DNA from 4 places in the Solibacillus sp. FSL W7-1436 genome. Region 1 is predicted to be linked to each of the others. Evidence: riboswitches for the same ligand, from Rfam matches in the RefSeq annotation. Region 1 holds a riboswitch; each other region holds the start of a gene.
The links. Region 1 has a riboswitch for S-adenosylmethionine ahead of metK (methionine adenosyltransferase). Riboswitches for the same ligand answer to the same signal wherever they lie in the genome.

Region 1 (3,444 bases):
ACACGTGTGTTTTCCGTTAAAGAACCGTCTGCATAGTCACATTCGCGTGTTTCAGGGTCTACTGCAACGTTTTCCAGAACTGAACCAAAGCGGATCGCATTGTAAATTTCAGGCTCATTTTCAGCAGATAGGTTGATTGTTTTTGCGTAGCAACCACCTTCAATGTTGAATACACCGTTGTCAGACCAGCCGTGCTCATCATCACCGATTAATTTACGGTCTTTGTCAGCTGATAAAGTTGTTTTCCCTGTACCAGATAAACCGAAGAATAATGCTACATCGCCTTCTTCACCAACATTGGCAGAGCAGTGCATTGGGAAGATACCTTGTTCAGGCAACAAGTAGTTCATAATACCGAAGATTGACTTCTTCATTTCACCTGCGTACTCAGTTCCGCCGATTAAGATGATTTTCTTTTCGATAGATGTTATAATGAATGTTTCCGATCCAGTACCGTCTACTTCCGGATCTGCTTTGAAGTTTGGCGCAGATACGATTGTAAACTCGGCAGCGTGTTTAGCCAATTCGTCTGCTGTTGGGCGGATGAATAATTGATGACAGAATAGGTTATGCCAAGCATATTCGTTAATTACTTTAATAGATAATTGAGACTCTTTGTCTGCACCAGCAAAACCATTGAATACATATAACTCGTCACGTTCTTTTAAGTAATTTAAAACTTTTACATAAAGTTTATCAAATACTTCTGCTGAGATCGGACGGTTTACTTTACCCCAATCGATTTTGTCTTTTGAAATTTCTTCTTCTACTATATATTTATCCTTAGGAGAGCGGCCAGTATATTTGCCTGTTTCAGCGCGCAAAGCACCTTCAACAGTTAGCGTTGCTTCTCCGCGTGATGTCGCTTTTTCAATTAATTGCGGAACAGATAATTGAGTTTTAATGTTTTCCCCGTTTAAAAGTTCTTTCAGCTCGTTAGCAATTTCTACCGAATTCATCTATTAAATACCATCCTTTTTTATAGTATTCCCTTATAGAGGGGAGTTGATTCCTAATTCAAAAATAGTATAACACATTAAGCGAAATAATCTATACTAATTGCAAATTATTTTTTTCGTAAATTTTGGCGGTTCGAAAAAAGTCAAAATTTGTTGACAGTACTTGTTTTTTTGCGTAAGATGTTTAATTGAACGGATACTCTTATCCCGAGCTGGTGGAGGGGCAGGCCCTATGAAACCCGGCAACCTGCGTATATTATATACGTGTTGGTGCCAACCTGATGCAAGGGCAAAATTTCCCTTGAACGATAAGAGTGAAAGGTAACGAAACGTAATATCCTTTCCTCACGTGTGATGAACACGGCTATGAGAGAAAGGATTTTTTTTATTTTGTTTTACAATTTCGTACTGAGCGAAAATTATATAGTTACAGCCTTTCAGACCCTCGTGTTAAAGCAAATATAGCTTGACGTTAAAAAAGCGGATACGCATTTGCGTAATTCTGCAATATAACGGACATGGGTAATGAGTACCGTATCAATAAAAAACAATTGCCAAAGTGATTTAGGAGGAAATGACATGACAAATCGTCGACTGTTTACATCAGAAAGTGTAACGGAAGGACATCCGGACAAAATTTGTGATCAAATTTCGGATGCCATTTTAGACGCTATTTTAGCTGCAGATCCAAATGCACGTGTAGCTTGTGAAACTACGGTAACAACAGGCTTAGTATTAGTATCTGGTGAAATTACAACGTCTACGTATGTAGATATGAAAGGGATTATCCGCGATACAGTAGCAGAAATCGGCTATACACGCGGTAAGTACGGCTTTGATGCTGAGAATCTTGCTGTACTGGTAGCAGTAGGGGAGCAATCACCTGACATTGCACAAGGTGTTGACCAGGCATTGGAAGCGCGTGAAGGTTCAATGACGGAAGATGAACTTGAAGCAATTGGTGCAGGCGACCAAGGTTTAATGTTCGGTTATGCATGTAACGAAACACCGGAACTTATGCCGATGCCTATTTCTTTAGCCCACAAATTAGCGCGTCGTTTAACAGAAGTACGTAAATCAGGTGAATTGGAATATTTACGTCCGGATGGTAAAACACAAGTGACAATCGAATATGATGAAAACAATGAGCCTGTTCGTGTGGATACAATCGTTATTTCAACACAGCACGATGAAGAAGCAACATTGGAACAAATCCAATCAGACATTAAAGAACGCGTTATTAAGCCGGTAGTTCCTGAACATTTATTGGATGAAGCTACAAAGTACTTCATCAACCCGACAGGCCGCTTCGTAATCGGTGGACCTAAAGGAGATGCAGGTCTTACAGGCCGTAAAATTATTGTTGATACTTACGGCGGTTATGCACGTCACGGTGGCGGGGCATTCTCTGGTAAGGATGCAACGAAAGTTGACCGTTCTGCAGCATATGCAGCACGTTATGTTGCCAAAAACATTGTAGCAGCTGGCTTAGCTGACCGTGCTGAAGTACAATTGGCTTATGCAATCGGTGTTGCACAACCTGTATCAATCGCGGTTGATACGTTCGGTACAGGAAAAGTAGCAGAATCACAAATCGTAAACTGGGTTCGTGAGCTCTTTGATTTACGTCCTGCAGGCATTATTAAAATGCTTGATTTACGTCGCCCGATCTATAAGCAAACAGCCGCTTACGGACATTTCGGTCGCACAGATTTAAATGTGCCATGGGAAAATACGGATAAAGCAGCTGAATTGAAAGAAAAAGCAGGAATTTAATATAAAATAAAGGAGCATCCAGTTAGATGGAGTGCTCCTTTTTTATAATTTCCATTGAATTTCCTATATAATAGGTAGAGATTATGTTAAACAATATATGAGTGTGTAATTATTTCTGAAGTGATTTATAGTATTGACCCTTCGCCACATATTCGGAAATAATCCGATCCATATCCGCGCGGTCTTCTGCAGTTACTTCACGAACAACTTTTGCCGGGCGTCCCATCGCCAAACAATTGGGAGGAATCACTTTTCCCGGTGGTACAAGACTGCCGGCACCGATAAATGCGCCCTCGCCAATTACGGCCCCGTCCAATATGATGGAACCCATACCAACTAAAGCGCGTTTCTTAATTGTACAGCTATGTAATGTTACTTGATGACCTATTGTTACTTCATCTTCAATAATGAGAGGGTAAGCGGGACTTTGGTGAAGACAGCTCAAATCCTGGATGCTGACACGGTCGCCGATTATTGTTTTGTTGACATCACCGCGAATAACCGTGTTAAACCAGATTGAAGTTTCGGCTCCTATTGTTACATCACCGGTAATTGTGGCATAGTCGGCAATAAATGCAGATGGGTGGATCGTCGGTATTTTATCCTTATAAGGGTAAATCATTTTCAATTCCTCATTTCTTCTATAAAATTGTAGATAAATCTATAGATATCGTAACAAAACGTGAAGATTTTTCAATTAACATTTCTT
Region 2 (3,444 bases), 680 kb from region 1:
GAAGCCGTCCTACCATAATTTCAGGTAGGATGGCTTTTCTTATGTGTTTGTGAAAATTGTAATACCCTACAGACCATATTTTGTATAAAAAAGTTTATACTTATAAAAGAGAAGTGATCGAAATAGGAGAGAATGGATATGAAAACAGTAGTAGTTGTAGGTGGCGGGATTACCGGGCTATGTACGATGCATTATTTAAAAAATAAAATGCATGAGCAAAACGTGGAAGCGCGGTTAATACTGATTGAAAAGAACGAATATTTAGGCGGGAAAATTCATTCCGAAAAGGATAAAGGCTTTATTATGGAAACGGGGGCTGACTCAATTGTAGCTCGCCATCCGGAGGTATTGAAGCTCGTAAAAGAACTTGATTTTGAATCAGAGCTTGTCTATAACGAAACAGGCATTTCTTACATTCATACGAATAATGAGCTGCATGCAATCCCGGCAGGATCGACATTCGGTATTCCGATGAGTGTGGAATCGCTCATGTCGAGTACATTAATTTCTGAAGAAGGAAAGAAGAGAGCACTTCAAGATTTAGAAATCCCGAATACTAGATTTACAAAAGAAAGCTCGATCGGTACGTTTTTGGAATACTTTTTAGGAGAAGAAATTGTCCGCAAGCAAATTGCCCCTGTATTGGCTGGTGTTTATTCAGGCGATTTATATCAATTAAGTCTGGCATCCACTTTGCCTTATTTAGTGGACTATAAGAACGACTACGGATCGATTATTAAAGGGTTCGAGGCACATCGTGAGCAATTCGAAAAAGCTGCGAACAAGAAATTTATTTCTTTCCGTTCGGGGTTATCGGCACTGATCGATCGTTTAGAAGAACAGCTGCCGGAAGTTGAATTCATGAAAAAGACAGTGACAAAGCAAATCAATAAATTAGGCGAGCAATATGAAGTCGTGCTGGAAGATGAAACAATTTTAGCGGATGTTGTTGTACTGGCGGTCCCGAATGAAACGGTACGCCAAGTCATACAGAATGAAGCGCTGGAAGACCAGCTGAAAAAGTTTACAACGGCATCCGCTTTAACGATGTATGTGGGCTTTGATGTACCGGACAATATTTTACCGGCAGATGGGACAGGATTTATCGTTTCGCATAATAGTGATTTAGTTTGCAATGCGTCTACATGGACGAGCCGTAAATGGAAACATACGTCTGCAGAAGGCAATTTACTCGTTCGCCTGTTTTATAAAAATATTAATCCGCATTATGAAGAGTTGGCAGCCATGTCTGATGAAGAATTGACGAAAGTCGCATTGGAAGATATCCGTCTCAGCCTGGGTATTGAAGCGGAACCGACAGTCGTCAATGTAACAAAGTGGATTGACCAAATGCCCCGTTATGATTTGGCGCATAATGAAGCATTATCGGAAGTTATACAGCAACTGGGAACAGATTACCCGAATGTTCTTTTGGCAGGATGTGCCTATTTCGGTGTAGGAATCGGTGCCTGTATTTCAAACGGCAAAAAAACGGCTGAACAGATTATTAGTCGAATTATGTAAAGAAATACTTCATTCAGCTAAAGGGTATTGACGGAACTATTAGATAACGTTATGATTCATTTAATTATTTTAAAAATTCATATTATTTTCTTATCAAGAGAAGTCGAGGGACTGGCCCGATGAAACTTCAGCAACCAACGTTAAGTCAGGTGCTAAATCCAGTGGCGGATGCCAGAAGATGAGAAGGGATTAAGTTGATAACTATTATGCCTTCTTTTATTTAATGAAAGAAGGCTTTTTTATATCGTTAATATACTGAAAATACTGTAAATGATGGAGTGAGGGCAATGGGTTTACTTGAAGAATTACAAACACGGGTTTTAACAGCAGACGGGGCAATCGGAACACTTCTTTATTCATATGGATTGGATTATTGTCATGAAGAGATGAATATTGCACGTCCTGATATTATAGAGAAAATTCATGGTGAATATATTGCGGCAGGTGCAGATATTATTCAGACAAATACATATGGAGCAAACCGGATTAAGCTTGCGCGTTATGGCTATGAAAATCGTGTGAAGGAATTTAACGAAGCTGCTTTAAAAATTGCAAAGCGTGCTGCTTCCCTGGATGGGCAATATGTTCTGGCGACGATCGGTGGTATTCGCGGAATCCGAAAAAGTGATGCGACATTAGACGAAATTTTAACTGCATTCCAAGAGCAGGCCGAAGTATTACTAGCTGGTAACCCGGATGGATTTTTACTGGAAACGTATTACGATTTTGAAGAATTATCGCACTGTGTCCATCTACTACGTTCAATGACTGATTTACCGATCATTGCCCAGGTGACGATGCAGGAACCGGGCGTCCTTCAAAATTTAATGTCTCTGAACGAAGCACTTCAGGATTTGGAAAGATTAGGTGCGGACATTGTGGGGAGCAACTGTCGCTTAGGTCCTTTCCATACGATTCAGGCATTTGAAGGAGTCAATTTACCGGATAAGGCTTTTTTATCGGCTTACCCGAATGCGTCATTATTGGATATTGAAGATGGCCGTGTTGTCTATGAATCGGAAACCGACTATTTCGCACGAGCAGCCGTTGAACTTGTAAACCAGGGAGTCCGTTTAATTGGCGGTTGCTGCGGAACGACCCCGAAGCATATTGCGGCTGTAAAAAAACGTTTGGCGAATATGCAGCCGATCGAAACGAAAGAAGCGAAACATGGGCAAACACAATTTGTCCGTATTCCGGAGCCTCGTAAACAAGAGCCGCTCCATGAAAAGGCTAAACGTGAACGTTCTGTTATTGTGGAACTTGATACACCGCGTCATCTGGAAATTGACGGATTTGTCGAAGGGGCTAAACAACTGGCAAAAGCGGGCGCCGATGTCATTATGATGGCTGATAACTCACTTGCTTCGCCGCGAATCAGTAATATCGCGATGGCTGCTATTTTAAAAGAGCATGGAATTCGTTCATTGCCGCATTTAACTTGCCGTGACCGCAATTTAATCGGGCTTCAGTCACATTTAATGGGACTTGATGCGCTGGAACTCCATGATATTCTTGTCATCACAGGGGACCCGACAAAAGTGGGGGATTTCCCGGGAGCGACGAGTGTGTATGATGTTTCGTCAATGGAGCTTATTTCTCTTATTAAACAGCTAAATAAAGGCGGTTCTTTTACAGGGAAATCGCTGCGCAAACAGGCGAATTTCTCGGTAGCCGCTGCCTTTAATCCGAATGTCCGCGTGCTGGACCGTGCAGTTGCCCGTTTAGAGAAGAAAATCGAGCATGGTGCAGATTACTTTATTTCACAGCCGGTTTATACGAAAGAAAAAATTATCGAAATCTATGAAGCGACAAAGCATTTGGAAACACCGATCTATATCGGGATTATGCCGCTTACTTCTTCACGCAGCGCGGAATTTTTACATCATGAAGTACCGGGCATTAAATTGTCCGATGAAG
Region 3 (3,444 bases), 1.4 Mb from region 1:
TACTTCGAATGCCGAAGAAGCGAAGGCGACGGTAAAAGTCGTGCGTGTTTATAAAGAGCGTGTAGGTGATTTCACGATCGTATCATTCCTGGCGAATACAGGTGAAAACTTCATCGTTTCTACAGAAGTTGCACCATTTGCGATTTACTTGCAAGAAGGTGACCAGGCGACGATTACGTATGCAAAAACAGGTGAAGATTTCCAACCTGTAAAATCATTGCAGATTGAAGGGTTGAAATAAATAAAGAAATTTGGGCAGAAGTATAAGTACCGTTGAATAAGAAGAAAATCCTTATTAAGAAACGGCTATTTTATAAAATTGATTGGAATGGAGGGGAGGCGACTCCAGCGGGATTAGCGTGACGCCTGAGACTACAGGCTCAGGCCACGCCCGCGGAAAGCGTCCGACCCGGAATGGAAATCAATTTTTAACGCTCAGCAAAAAAATGCTATTTTTCTCCCTCAGAGAGAAAAATAGCATTTTGGTTTTTATTAGCTTACTTCCAAGTAAAGCCACGTGAAGCGAGGAAGTCTTTCATATGCGGACGGTTTTGTTCAACTAAGTAATCAGCCATTTGTTTCGTCCATGTTGCCGTCTTCTGATTTGAAGAGCGGCTGCTGTAATAGTCTTCCATAATTCCATCATACTCATCCAGAAGCGTTTCGTACTTATCAACGTCATAACCATTTTCATGCAATACTGCAGCTACCGGTAAACGCGGTTTTGTTTCATTGCGTTTTGTCGGTGTGCCGATCGTCATCGCAAATAACGGGAAAACATATTCCGGTAAATTGAACAGCTCGCTGATTTCCTTAGGATTTGTTCGGGCACCACCGATATAGCAAATGCCGTAACCCATTGATTCGGCAGCAATTACGAAGTTTTGGGCAAATAATGCAACATCTGCTACCCCTACAAGCACGTTTTCAGCCGTGTCAGCAGAAATATCAACCCCGTGTTTTTGACCCGCTACTTGCAAACGTTTGAAGTCTACGCAAAACAAGAATGAGGCACCCGCTGTTTTGAACTGAAATTCGTTTTTAGACAGTTCACCAAGCTTCGTTTTCTTTTCTTCATCCGTTACCCAAATAACGCTGTATGCTTGTACAAAATGAGAACTTGCCGCCATTTGCGCTGTTTCGATCAAATCGATGACCGTTTCTTTTGAAATTTCCTCTCCTGTATATTTACGAACAGATGTATGACTGCGTAATAATTCTTTTGTATTCACGTGAACATCTCCCTTTTATGTAATTAAACGTAATGGTATAGCCTTCAAGCTTATTTTAGTCAATATTTTACTTGAAGTCGATTATTAGTGTCTGTTCGAATTCATAGGAAGGGAACTTTTGCATATCGTTAAATACAGATAAGAGCTATCAGAATAGAAATCTGAAAATTTTAATTTTTTTGTGTTGACATATCGGATTAGTATGTTTTATACTGAGACTCAACGATGGAACACAAATCACATAACTCTTATCAAGAGCGGCGGAGGGAATAGGCCCTGAGATGCCCGGCAACCAGTAAGTGATGAACTGACTAAGGTGCTAAATCCTACAAAATGGACAATCATTTTGAAAGATAAGAGGAGGCAAACTTGCTCATGCGCAACCCTCTTCTTAACTGAAGAGGGTTTTTTTCATTTAAAAAATCCTCCTCAAAAACACCGATTTCACCATCGATTAAATTTTTGGGGGTAATAAAATGACAAACTTAAGACCAGAAACACTATTATTACACGGGGGTCAAAAGCCAGACCCGGAAACAGGAGCAATCGCAGTTCCGGTGTACCGTACAACTGCCTATGCATTTAACGACACAGCTCATGCGCAACGTCTATTTGCATTACAGGAAACAGGCAATATTTATTCACGTATTATGAATCCGACAGTCGGGGCTTTTGAAGAACGGGTTGCTTTATTAGAAGGGGGCACAGCTGCAGTAGGGCTTTCATCTGGCGCAGCAGCAGTGGCATTTTCTATTTTAAACGTTGCAGGTGCAGGGGATGAAATTGTTGCGGCAGGTTCTCTTTACGGCGGAACTTACAATTTATTCGCAACTACATTGCCTCGCTACGGCATTACAGTAAAATTTGTGGATGAATCAGATCCTGCAAACTTCCAAGCGGCAATCACGGATAAAACGAAGGCGATCTTCGCTGAAATTATCGGAAATCCAAGCTTGAAAGTACTGGATATCGAAGAGGTAGCAAACATCGCTCATGACAATGGTCTTCCTTTATTAATCGACAGCACATTTGCTTCCCCATATGGAAGTAATCCGATCGAATTCGGCGCGGATGTTGTCATTCATTCTGCAACAAAATGGATTGGCGGCCACGGAACGACGATCGGCGGGATTGTCGTTGATGCCGGGAAGTTCGACTGGACGCAAGGAAGACATCCAGGATTTACAGAACCGGATACTTCTTACCACGGTCTACGCTACGGAATTGACACAGCAGGCGCTGCATTTGCGACAAAGCTTCGTGTTCAACTATTGCGTGATTTTGGTCCAACATTATCTGCTGACGCGGCATTTAATTTCCTGCAAGGACTTGAAACGCTTCATTTGCGTATTGTCCGTCATAATGAAAACACACAAAAAGTTGCCGAGTATTTAAGAAACCACCCATTTGTGGAATACGTAAATTACAACGGCTTTGAAGATTTTGCGACACATGATTTAGCGAAGAAGTATCTGAAAAACGGCTTCGGATCGATCATTACGTTCGGCATTAAAGGTGGGCGTGAAGCAGGTCGCCAAGTAATCGATAACGTGGAATTGTTCTCGCATGTAGCAAACGTCGGGGATGCCCGTTCATTGATTATCCATCCTGCTAGTACAACGCACCAACAGTTATCTGCGGAAGAATTAAAAACTGCAGGCGTATCGGAAGAGCTCATTCGCTTATCGATCGGGTTAGAAGCAGCAGAAGATATTATCGCAGATTTAGAACAGGCATTAGCGAAAGTTGCAGCTGAAGTAGGGGTGGAAACAAACGCATAATACCTTAAAAAAAGGCTTAGCTTTTCCCATTCGAAAAGCTAAGCAATTTTTAGAAAATTAATCCCTACTATTTTTATAAGTTTTATTGACAAATTGAATACCAAGTAATACAATAGGGATAATAAATTACCAACCGGAAAAATTTAAAGTGATGTTGCAGCATCATGGGAAGAAAAGGAGTTGTTCAAAATGGGGAAAGTATACAGTGCACAAAACGTAGCTGCCTATATTATTTATGAACTAAATGACGTAAAGGAATTTGTGAACGCTTGCGCTATCCAGCAAATTTTGGCGGATGTGAATACGATGTGGCAGCATGTTTTTGGACACAGTGCTTTCTCTGAACAAGCTCACGATCTTGCCACAGCGGGATATGTTGTAAAAGAAGTTGCCGAGGAATACAAAATTCATGGTACAGCCCATATTTTACA
Region 4 (3,444 bases), 2.9 Mb from region 1:
ATTTGCCATCGCAAAACAAAACGATGCTCGCACTCCAATATCGAATGCATAAAAATATTATGTCAACTATCACACCGTTTTACGAAAATGAATCCGAACAGCTGCAATGTGGTTTGGAGGATTCAGATGCCGTACGTGATCATTTCCTTGAAACATCAAAAATTACACGAAATCACCATTTACTATGGCTTGATATTCCGAATGCCAAGCCGTATTTTGAAGAGCGTATGAAAGAAGGTTCGAGTTTATTCAATTTAGCGGAGCTGGAACAGATTAAACAGCAGCTGCTTGAATTAAATGCCGCAACAGAACAGGCGAAAGCTCAAGGGCTGATTCCACAGGACGCATTAAAATCGGTTGGTGTTATATCATTCTACGCGGAGCAGGTGAAGCGCATCAATCGTCTGATCGACCAGGAAATCAGTGTACCGCATTTACACATCCGTACAGGATCCGTCGATAAATTCCAAGGGATGGAGATGGATGTCATTATCGTCAGCATGGTGCGGAATCATGACAATGAGCGCGGAGAAATCGGATTTGCGAAAGATTACCGCCGTCTGAATGTTGCCTTGTCCCGCGCACGGGAACTGCTCATTATGGTCGGCAGTACCGAAATGTTCACAAAGCGTCCAAAGAGCGCGAAAACAAGGGATATGTATGCCCATGTATTAACGACAGTAAAAGAGCAAGACGGCTATTTTGCTGTGTAGAAACAGGGGGATTGGATTGAATGGATTTACAAAATACAGTTTTACAGCTGCAGAAAGAACTCACCCAAAATCCACCCGTTGAAATCAAAAAACAAATGCAGTATGCCATTCCGATTCACACATTGGAAGTGAAATATCATCCGGTAATGCGTAATGTCATGGATATTTTGATGAAAATGATGCTCATTTCATTTGAGAAGGCGAAACTGAAAAATGTGGAGCTATTAGCCGAAATTTTATTGGTGGAACTGTTATTTATTCATGATTTGACGAATAAAATGTTACGACTGGGTATGATTGTGAAGGAACAGGAATTTGCACTTACTGCCAAAGGGAAAGCACAGCTGGAATCGGGCATTTTTGAAGAGGAACTTGAAGAAACAAGTTATTTCATTCAATACAGCCCGATTCATGAACAGCCACTCGGGGGTGACCTGGAGGAATTTGCGGATCTGGAAGAATTTCCGGAGCCTTTCCCGACAATCGAAACAGAAGAAATCGAAGCGATTGAAGAGACGTTGCTCGTTGATTTTATTCAACAGCAACTTTCGGAACAGCCGGTGGCGGAAGATGAAGTACCGCATTATATAACAAGTGTTGTTTCGACGGAATCGATTCAGATTAATGATATTCCGGTCCTGTGTTTTTTACTGTTCGATCAAAAGGAAAACAGGCATTTTGTGCGGGTATACAATACATTGACACGTGTATGGGATGAACGGCTGGAAACCATCTTATTCAATATAGAAAAAGAACAGCTGCAGGAAGAGTAAAATAATATTTTTGGAATTATTGCAAAATTATAAAGTACATGATACACTAATGACAATTTAATAGTCTTATCAAGAGAAGCGGAGGGACTTGGCCTTATGATGCTTCAGCAACCTCTAGTCATACTAGAAAGGTGCTACTTCCAGCAAGGTGTGAACCTTGGCAGATAAGAACGGGTAAAAAAGCCCCTCTCAATTCTGTTTTGCTGGATTGAGAGGGGCTTTTTATATTGTTCCGGAACGGTTTCGTTTCGCTCGTAAAACAATGCATTGCCTGAATACCACAGATTATTAAAGGATAGTTGAAAAAGTTTATGAGGGGGAAAGTGGAATGCCGATTAATATTCCGAAACATTTACCGGCGGGTGAGCTGCTTAGAAAAGAGAAGATTTTCGTCATGGAGGAAGACCGTGCGAAAACGCAACAAATCCGACCGTTAAATATTTTAGTGTTTAATTTAATGCCTGAAAAAGAGAAAACCGAACTGCAATTGCTGCGCTTACTCGGTAATACACCATTACAGGTAGATGTGACATTTTTAAACACGGCTACATACGAATCAAAAAATGTCTCCAAATCGCATTTAGATACTTTTTACCGGACGTTTGACCAAGTGAAGCACCGTCGTTTTGATGGGCTCATTATTACAGGAGCGCCAGTCGAGAAAATGGAATTTGAAGATGTAGGCTACTGGAATGAAATTACGCATGTTATGGACTGGGCAAATGATCATGTCACTTCAATCATGTATATATGTTGGGGCGCACAAGCTGCCCTGTATCACCATTTTGGCATCGGAAAATTCGAATTGCCGAAAAAGTGCTCCGGTGTTTATTCCCATGTGATTACGGATTTAACCGTTGATTTAGTACGGGGTTTCAGTGATGAGTATGTGGCACCGCATTCACGCCACACATCGGTTTCGATTGATGAAGTGCGGGCACACCCTGACTTGCGTCTACTAAGCTACTCGGATGATGCTGGCGTGTTTATCGTTCAGTCGAAAAACAATAAACATATTATGATCACAGGGCATCTGGAATATGATGCAACGACTTTATCGGATGAGTACTTCCGCGATAAGGAGAAGGATCCGGACAATACGGAGATTCCGGTCAACTATTTCCCGAATAATGACCCGCTGCAGGCACCGAAAAATGTTTGGCGTGCTCATTCGCATCTGTTGTTCTACAACTGGCTGAACTACTACGTATACCAAGAAACACCGTACGAATGGCATTACGTCGATGAAAATATTGAATATCATATTTAATGCTTATAAATTAAAAACTGGAACATAACCCAAAAAGCTATTTTTCTCTAGGAGAAAAATAGCTTTTTTTGCTGAGCGTTAAAAATTGATTTCCATTCCGGGTCGGACGCTTTCCGCGGGCACGGCCTGAGCCTGTAGTCTCAGGCGTCGTGCTATTCCCGCAGGAGTCGCCTCCCCTCCATTCCAATCAATTTTAAAAAGTATCCATTTCTTAATAAGGATTTTCTTCTTATCCAAGGGTACTTTTACTTATTTTCCAACTTCTTTATTTAATCGCGACCCAGGCACGTTCGCGTTCGATCTGCAAACTGATTTCCCGCCCGAAGAAATCGCTTAATAATTCGTCTGTTAACACAACTTCGCGTGCATTGGCTTCGATATTTTTTCCGTCTTTCATTAATAGCACATGGCTAAAACAAGGCAGAATTTCTTCTACATGGTGCGTCACATAAATAAGGGTAGGGCCGTTGTCTGCTTCTGCAATCTGTTCAATCGTTTGCAGCAGGTTTTCCCGTTCGATCAAGTCCAGACCGCCACACGGCTCATCCAATATTAGAATTTCCGGATCCGCCATAATCGCCCTTGCGATTTGCACACGCTGGCGTTCACCTTGCGACAAATGTTCGAATGATTTATTCGCTAAATGGTCACAGTGAAAATGCTTCATGATCGAAACCGCATGATCGAT

Region 2: linked by a shared signal. The riboswitch ahead of MKX73_RS05130 (bifunctional homocysteine S-methyltransferase/methylenetetrahydrofolate reductase) and the one ahead of metK (methionine adenosyltransferase) in region 1 are both predicted to bind S-adenosylmethionine.
Region 3: linked by a shared signal. The riboswitch ahead of MKX73_RS08700 (O-acetylhomoserine aminocarboxypropyltransferase/cysteine synthase family protein) and the one ahead of metK (methionine adenosyltransferase) in region 1 are both predicted to bind S-adenosylmethionine.
Region 4: linked by a shared signal. The riboswitch ahead of metA (homoserine O-acetyltransferase MetA) and the one ahead of metK (methionine adenosyltransferase) in region 1 are both predicted to bind S-adenosylmethionine.

Annotation. Positions count from the first base shown of each region.
Region 1 covers NZ_JBBOWV010000001.1:349,573-353,016, reverse strand. The annotation lists gene pckA (phosphoenolpyruvate carboxykinase (ATP)) at 1-959, opposite strand, end outside; SAM riboswitch class I at 1,159-1,274, shown strand; gene metK (methionine adenosyltransferase) at 1,539-2,735, shown strand; gene MKX73_RS01635 (gamma carbonic anhydrase) at 2,845-3,357, opposite strand.
Region 2 covers NZ_JBBOWV010000001.1:1,026,867-1,030,310, reverse strand. The annotation lists gene hemG (protoporphyrinogen oxidase) at 139-1,524, shown strand; SAM riboswitch class I at 1,612-1,709, shown strand; gene MKX73_RS05130 (bifunctional homocysteine S-methyltransferase/methylenetetrahydrofolate reductase) at 1,812-3,444, shown strand, end outside.
Region 3 covers NZ_JBBOWV010000001.1:1,734,058-1,737,501, forward strand. The annotation lists gene MKX73_RS08690 (hypothetical protein) at 1-241, shown strand, start outside; gene nfsA (oxygen-insensitive NADPH nitroreductase) at 498-1,232, opposite strand; SAM riboswitch class I at 1,478-1,592, shown strand; gene MKX73_RS08700 (O-acetylhomoserine aminocarboxypropyltransferase/cysteine synthase family protein) at 1,709-3,013, shown strand; gene MKX73_RS08705 (hypothetical protein) at 3,203-3,444, shown strand, end outside.
Region 4 covers NZ_JBBOWV010000001.1:3,216,067-3,219,510, forward strand. The annotation lists gene MKX73_RS15880 (AAA domain-containing protein) at 1-713, shown strand, start outside; gene MKX73_RS15885 (nucleoside-diphosphate sugar epimerase) at 734-1,486, shown strand; SAM riboswitch class I at 1,550-1,657, shown strand; gene metA (homoserine O-acetyltransferase MetA) at 1,815-2,756, shown strand; gene MKX73_RS15895 (ABC transporter ATP-binding protein) at 3,022-3,444, opposite strand, start outside.